3 linked regions of the Pleomorphomonas sp. T1.2MG-36 genome follow. The protein of the gene in region 2 interacts with the protein of the main gene of each other region in a pairwise test. Links are inferred from orthologs where the notes say so. Each region holds a gene or a part of one and is shown on either strand. Other genes may lie near its edges.

Region 1 (4,457 bases), on a different replicon or contig from region 2:
CCGACGCTGCAAGTCCTTGTCGGCAAAGACGATGCTGGCGCCCGGTCCAAGCAGCACCTCGGCAAAGCTGCCGTCATCCTGGCGCAGCGTCACCGCCGGCAGTTCGATCGGTTGTCCCTCGGTGGCGCGAGGGACCTTGCCGACGCCCAGGATGACACCGCTCGCCTTGCGCCCGGCGCCGTCGTCGATCGTCGCGGCATAGCCGGTCATGGCGGCGGCAATTGTCGCGGTGGACGCGAGGTCCTCGCGCTTCAGCGGCAGACGCTTGAAGGCCTCGGACACGGAGTTGGCGCCATCCAGGGTCACCGAAACGATGGCGCCGCCGGGGTCGCTGACGAGGAGGCTTTTCAATACGTCGTCGGCCTGATCGGCCGGAATCTCCAGCGTCAGACGATTCTCTCCATCGGCAAGGTCGACGGTGCGGACGATCTCGGCAAGACCGCCCGACGACAACAGGACGGAGCCCACCTTGTCGGCGGAAAACGCCGTCGTTGCGAAGGCAAAGGGCGACACGCCAGCAAAAAGCACAGCGGCAAGCGGCATCGATTTCACGTTGATCTCCCCCGAGACACGGTTGCATCCGATGGCGGCGATCCTGCCCGAGGATTGCGATGGCGCGAAGACCGACCTGTGGCGGCCTTGCGGCTTTTCCGAAGGCAATCCGGGCTTCTGCGCTTGACAGGATCGCCCGTCGCGGCGACCTATCGCCAATCTCAGGAGAGACCACGGCCCGCCATGATCCACTACAACCTGCACTGCGCCGCCTGCGGCCACGACTTCGACGACTGGTTCGGCGGCAATGCCGACTGGGAGGCCAGAAAGGCCGACTATGCCTGCCCCGCCTGCGGCACCGCGCGGGTGGAGAAGGCGCTGATGGCGCCCAGCCTCGGCGCCGCCAAGGCGGCCTTCGCGGCCGAGCCGGCTTGCAATCCGTCGGCCTGCGCCAACCCCGGCTGCCCGATGGCCGCCGGGTTCTAAGGCAGTTTCAGCAAAAACGGGAACCGATTTTGCGGCCGAAATTGCAGGGATGCCAGTAGCTAGGGCGGCTCAGGCCACCATCAGCGGCGGCTTGAACAGGCCCTTCGGCGACAGCGTGAAGATCTCGCAGCCGGTATCGGTCACGCCGACGGCGTGCTCGAACTGGGCCGACAGCGAACGGTCGCGCGTCACGGCGGTCCAGCCGTCGGACAGAACCTTCACATGCGGCCGGCCGAGATTGACCATCGGTTCGATGGTGAAGATCATGCCCGGCTTCAGCACGGGTCCCTCGCCCTTGCGGCCATAGTGCAGGATGTTCGGGGTGTCGTGGAACAACTTGCCGACGCCGTGGCCGCAGAAGTCGCGCACCACCGAGCAGCGCTCGCCCTCGACATAACGCTGGATGGCCTCGCCGATGTCGCCGGTGGTGTTGCCCGGACGGACGGCTGCGATGCCGCGCATGAGCGATTCATGCGTCACTTCGATCAGCCGCTCGGCGGCGCGCTTGATGGCGCCGACGCCATACATGCGCGAAGAATCGCCGTGCCAGCCGTCGACGATGAAGGTGACGTCGATGTTGACGATCTCGCCTTCGCGCAGCGGCTTCTCGTCGGGAATGCCGTGGCAGACCACGTGGTTGATCGAGGTGCAGACCGACTTGGTGTAGCCGCGATAGTAGATGGTGGCCGGCAGGGCGCCATGGTCGCGGCCATAGCCATAGACGAAGTCGTCGATCGCCTGCGTGGTGACGCCGGGCTTGACGAAATCGACGAGCTCGTCGAGGCAGGACGCCGTCAACTGGCAGGCCTTGCGCATGCCGTCGAAGTCGGCAGCGTTGTAAAGGCGAATGTCTCCGGTGTTGCGCAGCGGAGCGACCGCCGCGTCGACGTAATTGATCATCGGATCAACCAACCTGTATCTGGCATTGGAAGCCGTGCGGCTTCGCGTTTTCGTCGTCATATACCCAAGCGCCGCGAGAAGTACATGCTCACAGCGCATTCTGTCAGAAATCGCTCCGGATTTCGATTCCCCTCGGGGTGACATCGGCATGAACAGCAAGCATCTCCACGCCGGCGGCGCGCGCCGTGGCCGCCGCTTCGGCATAGACGGGGTCGATATCGGCGGCGATCTCGAAGCGGTCGCAGTCGCCGCGCTGGATCAGGTAGAGAAGCACGGCCCGGGCACCCGCGCCGACCATGGCGGCAAGTTCGCCAAGATGCTTGGCGCCGCGTGCGGTGACGGCGTCGGGAAACTCCGCGACGCCTGAACGGCGCGACAGGGTGACCGACTTCACCTCGACATAGCAGGGCGGGCGCCCCTCGCCTTCGAGCAGCATATCGACGCGGCTTCGCGTGCCGTAGGCCACCTCTCGCCGCAGCGTCCCATAGCCGACCAGCGCCGGCACCTGTCCCGCCACGATCGCCTCGGCGACGATGCGGTTGGACAGGCCGGTATCGATGCCGACCAGCACGCCGTCCACCTCAACGAGTTGCCAGCTCCAGGCGAGCTTGCGCTTCGGATCGTTCGAACGGGCGAGATAGACACGGGCGCCGGGTGTCGCGAGCCCGAGCATCGAACCCGAGTTGGCGACATGAGCCGTCACTTCCTCGCCGTCGTCGAGACGACAGTCGGCGAGGAAGCGCTTGTAACGACGGACAAGGCGGCCGGGCACCAGGGGAACGGGAAAAAGCATGGCGCCTTGTTCGCCGTTCCCAAGACCGCCGTCAAGGCGCGGCCTGCGCCTCCACCTCCGTCGACGCGGAGGCCGACGGTGCGATGTGGTCGAGGATGTCCCTGGCCACCGGCTTGTAGTCGTCGTTGAAGTGATGACCGCCGGGATGGACCAGCAGGCTGAAGCCCTTGTCCTTCGGCAGGCGGGTGCAGGCGGTCTCGTCGTCTTCGCTGCCGTAGATGCACTGCACCTTGGCAGGTTCGACCTTCAGGAGGTCCGGCAGCGTCGATGGCCCGTTCGGGTCGGTCTTGCCGCCGAGGATGCCGGAGACCTGGATCTCGAACTGGCGGGCTCCGGTGTAGGCGAGCAACGAGACGAGATCGACGCTGGCCTTGCGGTCGTCGGGCAACGCCTCATAGATCGCCGGCAGCGCATCGGCGCCGAACGAGTAGCCGACGAGCGCCACCTTGTGGACGTTCCACTTCTTGGCATAGGTATCGATCACCTTTGCAAGGTCGCCGGCGGCGTCGGCGGGATCCACGTCGTTCCAGAAGTAGCGCAGCGAGTCGATGCCGACGACCGGCACGCCCGCCTTGGCGAGATAGCCGCCGATCTCGGCGTCGATGTCGCGCCAGCCGCCGTCGCCGGAGTAAATGATCGCCAGCGTGTCATGCTTGGGAACGGCGGGCACCAGGGTGATCGGAATGCCGGCAAGCGGCGAACCGCTGTCGTCCGCGCTGGTGAGTTGCTCCAGCAGCGCGCCGTCGAGCGTCCGGCCGGGGCCCTTGACGCTCTTGGCGGTGGCGATGGCAAACCCCGAGCCGATCAGTTCGTCCACGTGCGCGGCGCCCACCGGATCGGCGTTGCGGGTCATGTAGACGTCGATGGGGTCGGGAAGGTGCCCCTTCTGCAGCTCGTAGACCCATCCGTTGCCGTCGGCGGCCTTGACGTGCCGTGCCTCGCTGCACAGCTCCTTGCGCAGCGGCAGCGCAGCGTGCGGATCGACGGCGATGGTGCGGCCGATCGTCGCGTCCGGCGACTGGGCGGCCAGCGCCAGGGCGAAGGTGCCGCCCAGGCCGGAGCCGGCAATCATCGGAGAATGGTAGCTGTCGACGTCCAGCACGCGCTGGATGTTCTGGCTGACCTGCTCCATGTCGGAAACGAAGTAGACGCAGTCGTCGGGAAGCTTTTCCGCCTTGGCGAAGGTGGCCGGCGTGTCGATACCGACGACGACGGCGCCGCTCGCCGCATAGCGACGGGCCTTCACGCGGTCCCAGAAGCCATATCCCTCGCCACCCGACAGCAGGTAGACGAGACCGGTCGGCTCGGTGCGCGGCACGATCACCTCGGCGATGCCGAGCGTATCCGTCCGTTCGGCCGGCAGATGCGGGAAGAGGTAGAGGAAGGCACCCGTCGCGAGGCCGGCGACCGTGAGGATGCCGACCATGACGAACAATATCAGTCGCTTCATTTGGAAACGGCTCCCTTGAGGCCGCCGGAGATGATGAACGTCACGTCGGCAAGCGCCAGAAGCGGATTGAGACCGCCGGCCACCGCCATATAACGCTGCCGCCAGACCGGATCGAACTTGGTCTTGAAGGCGCGCAGGCCATGAAAGTTGTAGAAGGCGTTGCCATGCTCGAAGGCGGCGCGGCCAAGCTTGTGCCAGAGCGGCGCCATCGGGCTGTCGGACAGGCCCGCGAGCGGCGCCATGCCAAGGCTGAAATCGCGAAAACCTGCCGCCTTGAAGTGCAGGAGAACGCGGGTGAACAGCAGTTCCATGGTGCCGTTGGGCGACTTCGGCGTG
Region 2 (4,645 bases):
GGCGTGCCGCGGTCGCGCGCCTCGCCCAGCATCTCGGCGAAGCGCTCGGAGGTCGGCGAATCGCCCCGCTCGTCGAGGGCGATCAACAGGGCACCCGGCGGCAGGTCGGCGAGCAGGTCGCGCGCCTCCTCCTCCTTGCGCTGCGTCGCCTCGCGCGCCCGGCTCTCGATGATCTCGCGCGCAGTGACGGAGGAGAAGCCGATGGACCTGCCGGCCTTGTCGGCTCGATCGAGGTAGCGGTCGGCAAGCTCGCGCTCGGGACCGGCCTTCAGTTTTCCAACGGCGTGAATGGCGATGCGCATGGGTTTCTTCTTGTTTGGGCGCACGCCCTGTCGGCGGGGCCAGCGGCCCCGCGTGCCGGGGTCATTGAGAGGCGTCCGGTGGCGCGAAAAGCACGGTGCTTCCGGACCATCGATGCAGCCAAAATGCCGGCCGCCCGGGAAGCCTGGGCTTCCGGGCCGCTGGTCAACGACGGCTGGTCGTCGGCGCCGGATCGGGCGCCCACATCTTCTCGAGATGATAGAACTCGCGCACTTCCGGGCGGAAGACGTGAACGATGATCGATCCCGCGTCAATCAGCACCCAGTCGCAAGCCGGCTGGCCTTCGACGGCGGCGGTGCCGAAGCCTGCGTCCTTCAGGTCTTTCACCAGATGATCGGCGATGGCCCCGACGTGTCGACTGGAGCGCCCCGTGCAAATCACCATGTGATCGGCGATCGGGGTCTTGGCGGCAACGTCGATGTCGACGACCTCCTCCGCCTTGGCATCGTCAAGGCTGGCGAGAATCGTGTCGAGCAGGGATCGCGGGGAAGGGGCGGCATCGCCCGAGAACGCGGCGACGTCGGCAAACGGATTGGCGCTGAAGGCGCCCTCGGTGAAGGACATGCTCAGGGGTGCACCTCGTGAAGCGATCCGCGATCTCCGGCCCCATGCCGGCAATGGCGAATGAGTAAAAGGATGAACCTTGACGGTGACGTTTTCAAGATCGACCGGAACCAATGGCTAGGTCCGGCCGGCGGAGCGACGAAGATCGCTCGATGACAGGGGTATCTTGACGCCGGCGATAAACACCCAGGCGGGGGGCTCGAGATCCGGCAGCAAGGCGCCGTCGCGTTCGGCGACGCGGGCGCGGGCGAAGGTACGAGCGGCCGGCGACGCGAGGGCCGCGAACGTGGCGCCCGGCCGATCCACCACGGCGATGGGTACCGTTCGGGCGATCTCGCGCCAGCCACCCCAGCGATGGAAGGTCGCCCAGTTGTCGGCGCCGATCACCAGCACAAATCGGACGGTCGGTCTCAGCGTCCTCAGTCTGCGAACGAGGTCGATGGTGTAGCGGGTACCGAGTCGTGACTCGAGATCGGTGACGACGGCACGTGGGTGGCCTGCGACCTCCCGCACTGCGGCCAGCCTGCGCTTGACGTCCGGCAGGCCATCCGCCGACTTCAGCGGGTTACCGGGGGTGACAAGCCACCAGATGCGGTCGAGCCGAAGCCGCTGAAGCGCCAGGCGCGCCACATGGGCATGGCCTCGATGCGGCGGATTGAACGAGCCGCCGTAGAGACCGATGCGCATGCCAGGCAGCGTGGCGGGGAGGCGGGGTGTCGTCACGGCCGCGTCTGGCCGCTACCGCGCACACGGTACTTGAAGGAGGTGAGTTGCTCCACGCCGACCGGCCCGCGCGCGTGCATCTTGCCGGTGGCGATGCCGATTTCGGCGCCCATGCCGAACTCGCCGCCATCGGCGAACTGCGTCGAGGCGTTGTGCAGCACGATGGCCGAATCGACCCCGGCGAGGAAATGGGCCGCCGTGGCTTCGTCGGCTGTGATGATGCTATCGGTATGGTGGGAGCCGTAGGTCTCGATGTGCTCGATGGCGGCATCGACGCCGTCGACAAGCGCCACCGAGATGATCGGCGCCAGATACTCGGTGGACCAGTCGGCCTCGGTCGCCGGCACCGCTGCCGGGAAGCGCGAGCGAACCTCCTCGGTAGCCCGGATCTCGCAGCCACGCTCGGCGAGCGCTTTCAGGATCGGCAGGAGATGGCTGTCCGCCACCGCCCTGTCGACCAGCAGCGTCTCGGCCGAACCGCAGACGCCGACGCGCCGGAGCTTGGCGTTGACGGTGACCGTGACGGCCATGTCGAGATCGGCGGCCTTGTCGACGTAGATGTGGCAGATACCCTCAAGGTGTGCGAACACCGGTACCCGCGCCTCGGTCTGGACACGGGCGACGAGGCTCTTGCCGCCGCGCGGCACGATCACGTCGATCGAACCCTCAAGGCCGGTCAGCATCTCGCCCACGGCGGCGCGGTCCTTGATCGGCACCAGTTGGATGGCGTCCTCGGGCAAGCCCGCGGCGCGAAGACCGGCGGCGAGCGCGACGAGGATCGCCTGGGATGAGCCGAGCGAATCGGACCCGCAGCGCAGGATGGCGGCGTTGCCGGCCATCAGACACAGCGCTCCGGCGTCGGCGGTCACGTTGGGCCGGCTCTCGAAGATGATGCCGATGACGCCGAGCGGCGTTGCCACGCGCTCGATGGCGAGGCCGTTCGGCCGTGTCCAGGACGCGAGCACGTGGCCGACCGGGTCGGGCAGGGCGGCGATCTCCTCAAGCGCCTTGGCGATGGCCTCGACGCGCGCGCTGTCGAGCGTGCCGCGATCGAGGAAGGAGGCGACGACGCCGTTTGCCTTCATGGCCGCGACGTCGGCGGCGTTCGCCTTGAGAATGTCGGCTTCGCGAGCGCGCACTTCGGCCGCCATGGCGACAAGCGCGGCGGCCTTCTGTTCGGTGGAGGCGCGAGCGAGGCGGCGCGCGGCGGCGCGGGCACGCCGGCCGATATCGGCCATCAGGTCGTGAACGGAAACGTCGGTCAGTGCGGTCATGGTCAGTCTCCGATGTCGCCCTTCAGAACGAGGTCGTCGCGATGGATCATTTCGGTCCGGCCCGGCGCGCCGAGGATGTCTTCGATCACCGTCGAGTTCTGGCCCCGGATGCGGCGAGCATCGACGGCGTCATAGGCGACGAGGCCGCGGGCCAGTTCGACGCCGGCCTCGTCGACCACGATGACCGTATCGCCGCGGTGAAAGTCACCGTCGACGCGAGTGACACCGGGAGGCAACAGGCTGCGTCCCTGCTTCAGCGCCCGGACGGCGCCGGCGTCGATGGTCAGAACCCCCGGGGCCTCGATATGGCCGGCGATCCAGGCCTTGCGCGCCGTCACCGGCGTGGCCTCGGCGCGGAAGAGAGAATGCGGCCCGCCGTCGTCGATGCGCGACAATGGAGCGGCAACCTTGCCCGAGGCGATGATCATCGCCGCGCCGGCGACCGTGGCGATCTTGCCGGCATCGATCTTGGTCTTCATGCCGCCGCGCGACAGCTCGGAGGCTGCGCCACCGGCCATCGCCTCGATCTCGGGCGTGATGCGATCGATGACCGGGATCAGCGTGGCGTTCGGGTCGGACTGCGGCGGGGCGGTGTAGAGACCGTCGATGTCGGAGAGCAGCACGAGAAGGTCGGCGCCCATCATGGCGGCGACGCGGGCAGCCAGCCGATCGTTGTCGCCGTAGCGGATTTCGGTGGTGGCCACGGTGTCGTTTTCGTTGATCACCGGTACGGCACCCAGCTTCAGCAGCTTGCCGATGGTGGCGCGGCCGTTGAGATAGCGGCGCCGTTCCTCGGTGTCTCCGAGCGTCAGCAGGATCTGGCCGGCCGTTATGCCGTGGTCGCCGAGCACCTCGGCCCAGGCCCTGGCCAATGCGATCTGGCCCACGGCGGCGGCGGCTTGGCTGTCCTCGAGCTTCAGCTTGCCCTTCGGCAGCTTTAAAACGCCGCGACCCATGGCAATGGCGCCGGAGGATACCAGAAGCACGCCGGCACCGCTGGCGCGCAGTCGGGCGACGTCGGCGGCGACGCTCTCCATCCAGCCGCGCTTCAACGTGCCGGTGCGTCCCTCGACCAGCAGCGCCGAGCCGATCTTGATCACCACGCGGCGGAAGCCGGCCAGCGGCCCGGTGAAGGCTTCAATAGTCATCGTCGTCTCTGTCATCGTCGCGGTCGCGGTAGATGGGCTGCCAGATGCGGGTGGCGGTCGCGGCCCGCGACTCCTCGTTTTCGGCGCGGCTTGCCTCCACCGCCGAGGCCATGGCCCGAAGCACCGCTTCGACACCGGTGCCGGTGACGGCGGACAGCAGGATGGGAGTGGTCTTGGCAGCGCGCTTCAGTTTCTTGACCTTGGCGGCCAGCTCGTCTTCCGGCAGCAGCTCGCACTTGGATAGTGCGACGATCTCGGGCTTCTCTCCCAGAGCCTCGTCATAGGCTTCGAGCTCGGCCCGGACCGTGCGCCAGGCATCGACCACATCCTCCTGGCTGGCGTCGACGAGATGCAGCAACACGCCGCAACGCTCTACGTGGCCGAGGAAACGGTCGCCGAGGCCGACGCCTTCATGAGCGCCCTCGATCAGGCCGGGGATGTCGGCCAGCACGAACTCTCGGGCGTCGATGCGGACGACGCCGAGGCCCGGATGCAGGGTGGTGAAAGGATAGTCGGCGATCTTCGGCTTGGCTGCGGTGGTGCGGGCAAGGAAGGTCGACTTGCCGGCGTTGGGCAAGCCGACGAGCCCGGCGTCGGCGATCAGCTTCAGGCGCA
Region 3 (4,639 bases), on a different replicon or contig from region 2:
CCGGCTTCCCCTGAAAGCGAGGCCGATGACCCTCAACGCGCCCTTCGTCAAGCCGAGCGTTCTGCCGGGCTTCCGCCTGACGATCATCCTCACGCTCCTCTATCTGGCGGTGATCGTACTCCTGCCACTTGGCGCCCTGCTCTTCCGGGCTTCTTCGCTGGGGGGGCATGAGCTCGTCGCGCTGGCACTCGACAGTCGTACGCTGTCGGCGCTGAAGCTTTCCTTCCTCACCAGTTTGGCGGCCGCCACTTTCAACGTGCCCTTCGGTCTGCTGATCGCCTGGGTATTGGTGCGCTATGATTTTCCCGGCAGGCGCTTCTTCGACGCGATCATCGATCTGCCGTTCGCCCTGCCGACGGCGGTTGCCGGTATCGCGTTGACCGCGCTTTACGCGCCTAAGGGGTGGATCGGATCCATCGCCGCCGTCTTCGGTCTCAAGATCGCCTTCACGCCGCTCGGCGTCTTTCTGGCGCTGGTGTTCGTCGGCCTGCCCTTCATCGTCCGCACGGTTCAACCGGTACTGGCCGAGGTCGACCGCGAGCTCGAGGAGGCCGCCGCGACGCTCGGCGCCGGCCGGCTCAGAACCGTCGCATCGGTGGTGCTGCCGGTGCTCAGCCCGGCCATCCTGACCGGCTTTGCCCTGGCTTTCGCGCGGGCGGTCGGCGAATACGGATCGGTGATCTTCATTGCCGGCAACATTCCCTACGTTTCGGAGATCGCCCCGCTGCTCATCGTCATCAAGCTCGAAGAGTTCGACTACGCAGGCGCCACGGCCGTGGCCGCCATCATGCTGCTGGTCAGCTTCGGAACGCTGCTTCTCATCAATCTGATCCAGGCCCGGGCGCGCGCGAGGTATGGTCATGTCTGACGGCTCCGTCGCGCTCGCCGTGTCGCTCGAGGAGGCGCCCGCCGCCGGGTCGCCTGTCGCTCGCGCGTCACGCCGCCGTCTGCCCACCGAGGAAGCTCCGTGGGTCAGGCGGCTGCTGATCGGGCTGGCGGTGGGGTTTCTCGGCCTGTTCCTGCTGCTGCCGCTGATCACCGTCTTCATGGAAGCCTTCCGCAAGGGAAGCGGCGCGTTTCTCCAAGCCTTCGCCGATCCGGCTGCCATCGACGCCATTCTTCTGACCCTGATGGTGGCGGTCATTGCCGTGCCGGCCAACCTCGTCTTCGGCGTTGCGGCGGCCTGGGCGATCGCCAAGTTCGATTTTCGCGGCAAGGCCTTCCTGGTGACGCTGATCGACCTGCCTTTCTCGGTGTCCCCGGTGGTCGCCGGTCTCGTCTACGTGCTGCTTTACGCCAGCCACGGCATTTTCGGCGGTTTGGTGCAATCGACCGGCATCCAGATCATCTTCGCCTTGCCGGGCATCATCATGGCGACGATCTTCGTCACCTTCCCCTTCGTCGCCCGCGAGCTCATTCCCTTGATGGAGGAGTTGGGCAACACGGACGAAGAGGCGGCGCTGACGCTCGGTGCCTCCGGCTGGCGCATGTTCTGGACGGTGACGCTGCCCAACGTCAAATGGGCGCTGCTCTACGGCGTGCTGCTCTGCAACGCCCGCGCCATGGGCGAGTTCGGGGCGGTGTCGGTCGTGTCGGGCCATATCCGCGGCTACACCAACACCATGCCGCTGCACATCGAGATCCTCTACAACGAGTATCAGTTCGTCGCAGCCTTCGCCGTCGCCTCGCTGCTTGCCGCCCTGGCGCTGGTGACTCTCGGCATCAAGTCCTGGCTTGAACATCGCTATGCCGGCGATCTCGCCGCCGGCCACCGCCACTGACGGAGTCCCTATGGAACTCGACATTCGCAACCTCACGAAGACCTTCGGCAGCACGGCGGCCCTGCATGGCGTCGATCTCAAGGTCGCTTCGGGCGAGCTGCTGGCCCTGCTGGGGCCGTCCGGCTCCGGCAAGACGACGCTTCTGCGCTGCGTCGCCGGCCTGGAAATTCCCACGGGCGGCCAGATCTTGTTCGGTGGCGAGGATGCCAGCTTCAAGAGCGTGCAGGAGCGACAGATCGGCTTCGTGTTCCAGCACTATGCCCTCTTCAAGCACCTCACCATCGCCGACAACATTTCCTACGGCCTGAGGGTGCGCCCGCGCCGGACGCGGCCGACGGCGGCGGCCATTCGGGACAAGGTCGAGGAGTTGCTTTCCCTGATCCAGTTGCCCGGCTACGGTGGCCGCTACCCGAGCCAGCTGTCCGGTGGCCAACGCCAGCGAGTGGCGCTCGCCCGCGCGCTCGCCGTCGAGCCGAAGATATTGCTGCTCGACGAGCCCTTCGGCGCCCTCGACGCCAAGGTGCGCAAGGAGCTGCGGCTCTGGCTCAGAGAGTTCCATGACCGCACCGGCCACACCACGCTGTTCGTCACGCACGACCAGGAGGAGGCGCTGGATCTTGCCGATCGCGTCGTCGTCATGAGTGACGGCCGGATCGAGCAGGAGGGGACGCCCGAGGACGTCTACGACCGGCCGGCAACCCCCTTCGTGTTCGATTTCATCGGCGAGTCGGTCCGCCTCGATGTCCGCGTCGACAAGGGGCGCCCCTTCGTCGGCCAGCAGGAGGTGTCGATCCCGAAGCTGCCGCCGCTTCTGTTCGACGGCCCGGCCAAGCTCTATGTCCGTCCCGAGCATGTCGCCTTCCGCCGCGACGGCGAGGGGCTGTGGGCGACGGTGGTTTCGCTGCATCGGTCGGGATCCTCGCGCCGGATCGGCTTCCGTGCCGATGGCACCGACACGGTGATCGAGGCGCTGACGCCGGCCGATCGGGAACCGCCTCGCATCGGCGACCGCGCCGCGCTGGAGATCCGGGCGGCGGGCCTGTTCTCCGGTTGATGCGACGACGTCGCGGCAATTGCGACGTTATGCAGCCCTTGATAAGAGTTACAATTGGAAACATCCCTTGCGCAAAGCGAGGGATTGTATCGGGGGGATTCATGCGTCTTTTTGTTGCCGCCGCGGCGCTGCTGCCGCTGATCACCGCTGCCCATGCCGAAGATCTCAACTTCGACGTCAGATCGGGGCGGACGGAATCTAAGGAAATGTATATCTATACGGATAACTGCGTTTCCTCCGGTCAGTTCAGGACTAAGATCTTGAAGGAACCGGACCATGGCAAGCTGGTCGTGCGTCGGGAGACGTTCATTGCCGTTGAACCGCCCTGTCAGGGACGCAAGTTTGTCGGCACCAAATTTTACTACACGTCGGCCAAGGGCTTCCGGGGCACCGATCATCTGTCGGTCAGCCTGGGTTATGCCGTCGATACGTCCGAAATGCGCTACAGCTACACGACCTATGACGTCACGCTGAACGTTCGCTGATCAGGTGCCGCGCGGCTTGGCGCGCCGGGTTGGCTCGGCGGCAAGCGGGTTGTCCGGCCAGGGATGTTTCGGGTAGCGCCCCTTGAGATCCTTGGCGACATCCTTCCACGAGCCGCGCCAGAAGCCGGGCAGATCTTTTGTCGTCTGGATCGGCCGGTGGGCTGGCGAAGTCATCACCAGCGTCAGTGGCACACGGCCGCCGGCCACGGCCGGATGGCGGTCGAGGCCGAACAGCTCCTGTACCCTGATCTCCACGGCCGGTCCGCCGTCGGCCGCGTAGTCGATGGGAACGCGACTGCCGGTCGGCGCTTCGAAATGGCTCGGCATCAACCGGTCCATATCCTGCCGGAGGCCGTAGGGGAGTAGCCGGTCGAGCGCGATGCCGAGCAGAGCCGCGTCGATATCGTCGAACCGCGTCACGCCATCGACGACCGGTCCGAGCCAGTCGTCGAGGGTGCTCGCGAGCGCGGCGTCGGCAAGGTCGGGCCAAGGATCGCCAACGGTAAGGTTGAGAAAACAGGCCCGTTCCCGCAGCCGTCGTTGCTCCTTCGACCAGCCGAGGCGATCGACGCCGATGCGGCGCACGCCCGACAAGAGCGCGTCGAGCGTCTCCGCTCCGGCCGGCGCGGCCACCGGCTCCTCGGCGAGTTTAACCGCGCCGAGCCGGCGGATGCGACGGGCACGGACGGCGCGAGCCGTCGGGTCGAACTGCACGACGGTTTCCGCGACGATCCGGGAAGCAAACAGCGCTTCGATCTCGTCGCGGGAAATGGCTGCCGCCAGCCGGATGCGCGCCCGCTCCGCCTTGCCGGCGAGATCGGCGACGACAATGTAGCCTTCCTTGGCCAGCCGGTCATGTTCCTCCAGCAGCCCGCCTCGACCGCTGGCGAGGCGAAAGGCTCCCGGCTGCCCGCGCGCCTCGGCGACACGGTCGGGATAGGCGAGGGCGAGGACGGCGCCCGGAGCAAGCAGCGCCAGCGACGGTGCGGGAGCATCGCCTCCCACCGCCAGCTTTGCCCATCTGGCCGCCATGGTGCGTGCATCGGCGGCCCGCTGCCCGCGGTCGGCGCGGAAGCGTTGAAGACGGTCGGCAAGATCGGTGGCGTCGCCACCCAGGCCCTGCTCGGTCAGGATCGCGGCGATGTCTGCCGCCAATCGGGCCGCACCGAACTCCACCGCCCGGTGGATCATGTGGGCGAGGCGCGGCGGCAGAGGCAGGCGCGCCAGCGCCTTGCCCTCGGCGGTGATGCGCCCGTCGTCGTCGAGGGCGTCGAGGCCGCGCAGCAGCTCCGTCGCCTCGTTCCAGGCCGGCTTGGGCG

The links. Proteins that work in one complex are often made in the same cells at the same time.
Region 1: the proteins of QQZ18_RS17785 (region 2) and sfsA interact in binary tests that used the Escherichia coli proteins (3 or more experiments, as listed by UniProt). The link is inferred for Pleomorphomonas sp. T1.2MG-36 from one-to-one orthologs.
Region 3: the proteins of QQZ18_RS17785 (region 2) and QQZ18_RS14690 interact in binary tests that used the Escherichia coli proteins (3 or more experiments, as listed by UniProt). The link is inferred for Pleomorphomonas sp. T1.2MG-36 from one-to-one orthologs.

What each region holds. Positions count from the first base shown.
Region 1 is NZ_CATNLY010000001.1:890,476-894,932, forward strand. The notes cover bases 827-3,591. They hold sfsA (DNA/RNA nuclease SfsA), read right to left. Parts: upstream 2,672-3,591; coding sequence 1,982-2,671; downstream 827-1,981. Other genes in these bases: QQZ18_RS04145 (DUF1178 family protein), read left to right, coding at 827-978; map (type I methionyl aminopeptidase), read right to left, coding at 1,048-1,878; QQZ18_RS04160 (AcvB/VirJ family lysyl-phosphatidylglycerol hydrolase), read right to left, coding at 2,703-3,591. Outside these bases: QQZ18_RS04140 (DUF4139 domain-containing protein), read right to left, coding at 1-543; more of QQZ18_RS04145, read left to right, coding at 736-826; more of QQZ18_RS04160, read right to left, coding at 3,592-4,121; bifunctional lysylphosphatidylglycerol flippase/synthetase MprF, read right to left, coding at 4,118-4,457. UniProt on the Escherichia coli protein: Binds to DNA non-specifically. Could be a regulatory factor involved in maltose metabolism.
Region 2 is NZ_CATNLY010000045.1:39,935-44,579, reverse strand. What follows is about bases 744-3,696. They hold QQZ18_RS17785 (glutamate-5-semialdehyde dehydrogenase), read right to left. Parts: upstream 2,883-3,696; coding sequence 1,605-2,882; downstream 744-1,604. Other genes in these bases: proB (glutamate 5-kinase), read right to left, coding at 2,885-3,696; QQZ18_RS17790 (nicotinate-nucleotide adenylyltransferase), read right to left, coding at 1,003-1,608; rsfS (ribosome silencing factor), read right to left, coding at 744-885. In the rest of the region: 23S rRNA (pseudouridine(1915)-N(3))-methyltransferase RlmH, read right to left, coding at 1-302; more of rsfS, read right to left, coding at 466-743; more of proB, read right to left, coding at 3,697-4,030; GTPase ObgE, read right to left, coding at 4,020-4,645. UniProt on the Escherichia coli protein: Catalyzes the NADPH-dependent reduction of L-glutamate 5-phosphate into L-glutamate 5-semialdehyde and phosphate. The product spontaneously undergoes cyclization to form 1-pyrroline-5-carboxylate.
Region 3 is NZ_CATNLY010000023.1:699,209-703,847, reverse strand. Bases 867-3,813 are described here. They hold QQZ18_RS14690 (sulfate/molybdate ABC transporter ATP-binding protein), read left to right. Parts: upstream 867-1,791; coding sequence 1,792-2,835; downstream 2,836-3,813. Other genes in these bases: hrpB (ATP-dependent helicase HrpB), read right to left, coding at 3,321-3,813; QQZ18_RS14685 (hypothetical protein), read left to right, coding at 2,937-3,320; cysW (sulfate ABC transporter permease subunit CysW), read left to right, coding at 867-1,781; cysT (sulfate ABC transporter permease subunit CysT), read left to right, coding at 867-868. Also shown: more of cysT, read left to right, coding at 26-866; more of cysW, read left to right, coding at 861-866; more of hrpB, read right to left, coding at 3,814-4,639. UniProt on the Escherichia coli protein: Part of the ABC transporter complex CysAWTP involved in sulfate/thiosulfate import. Responsible for energy coupling to the transport system.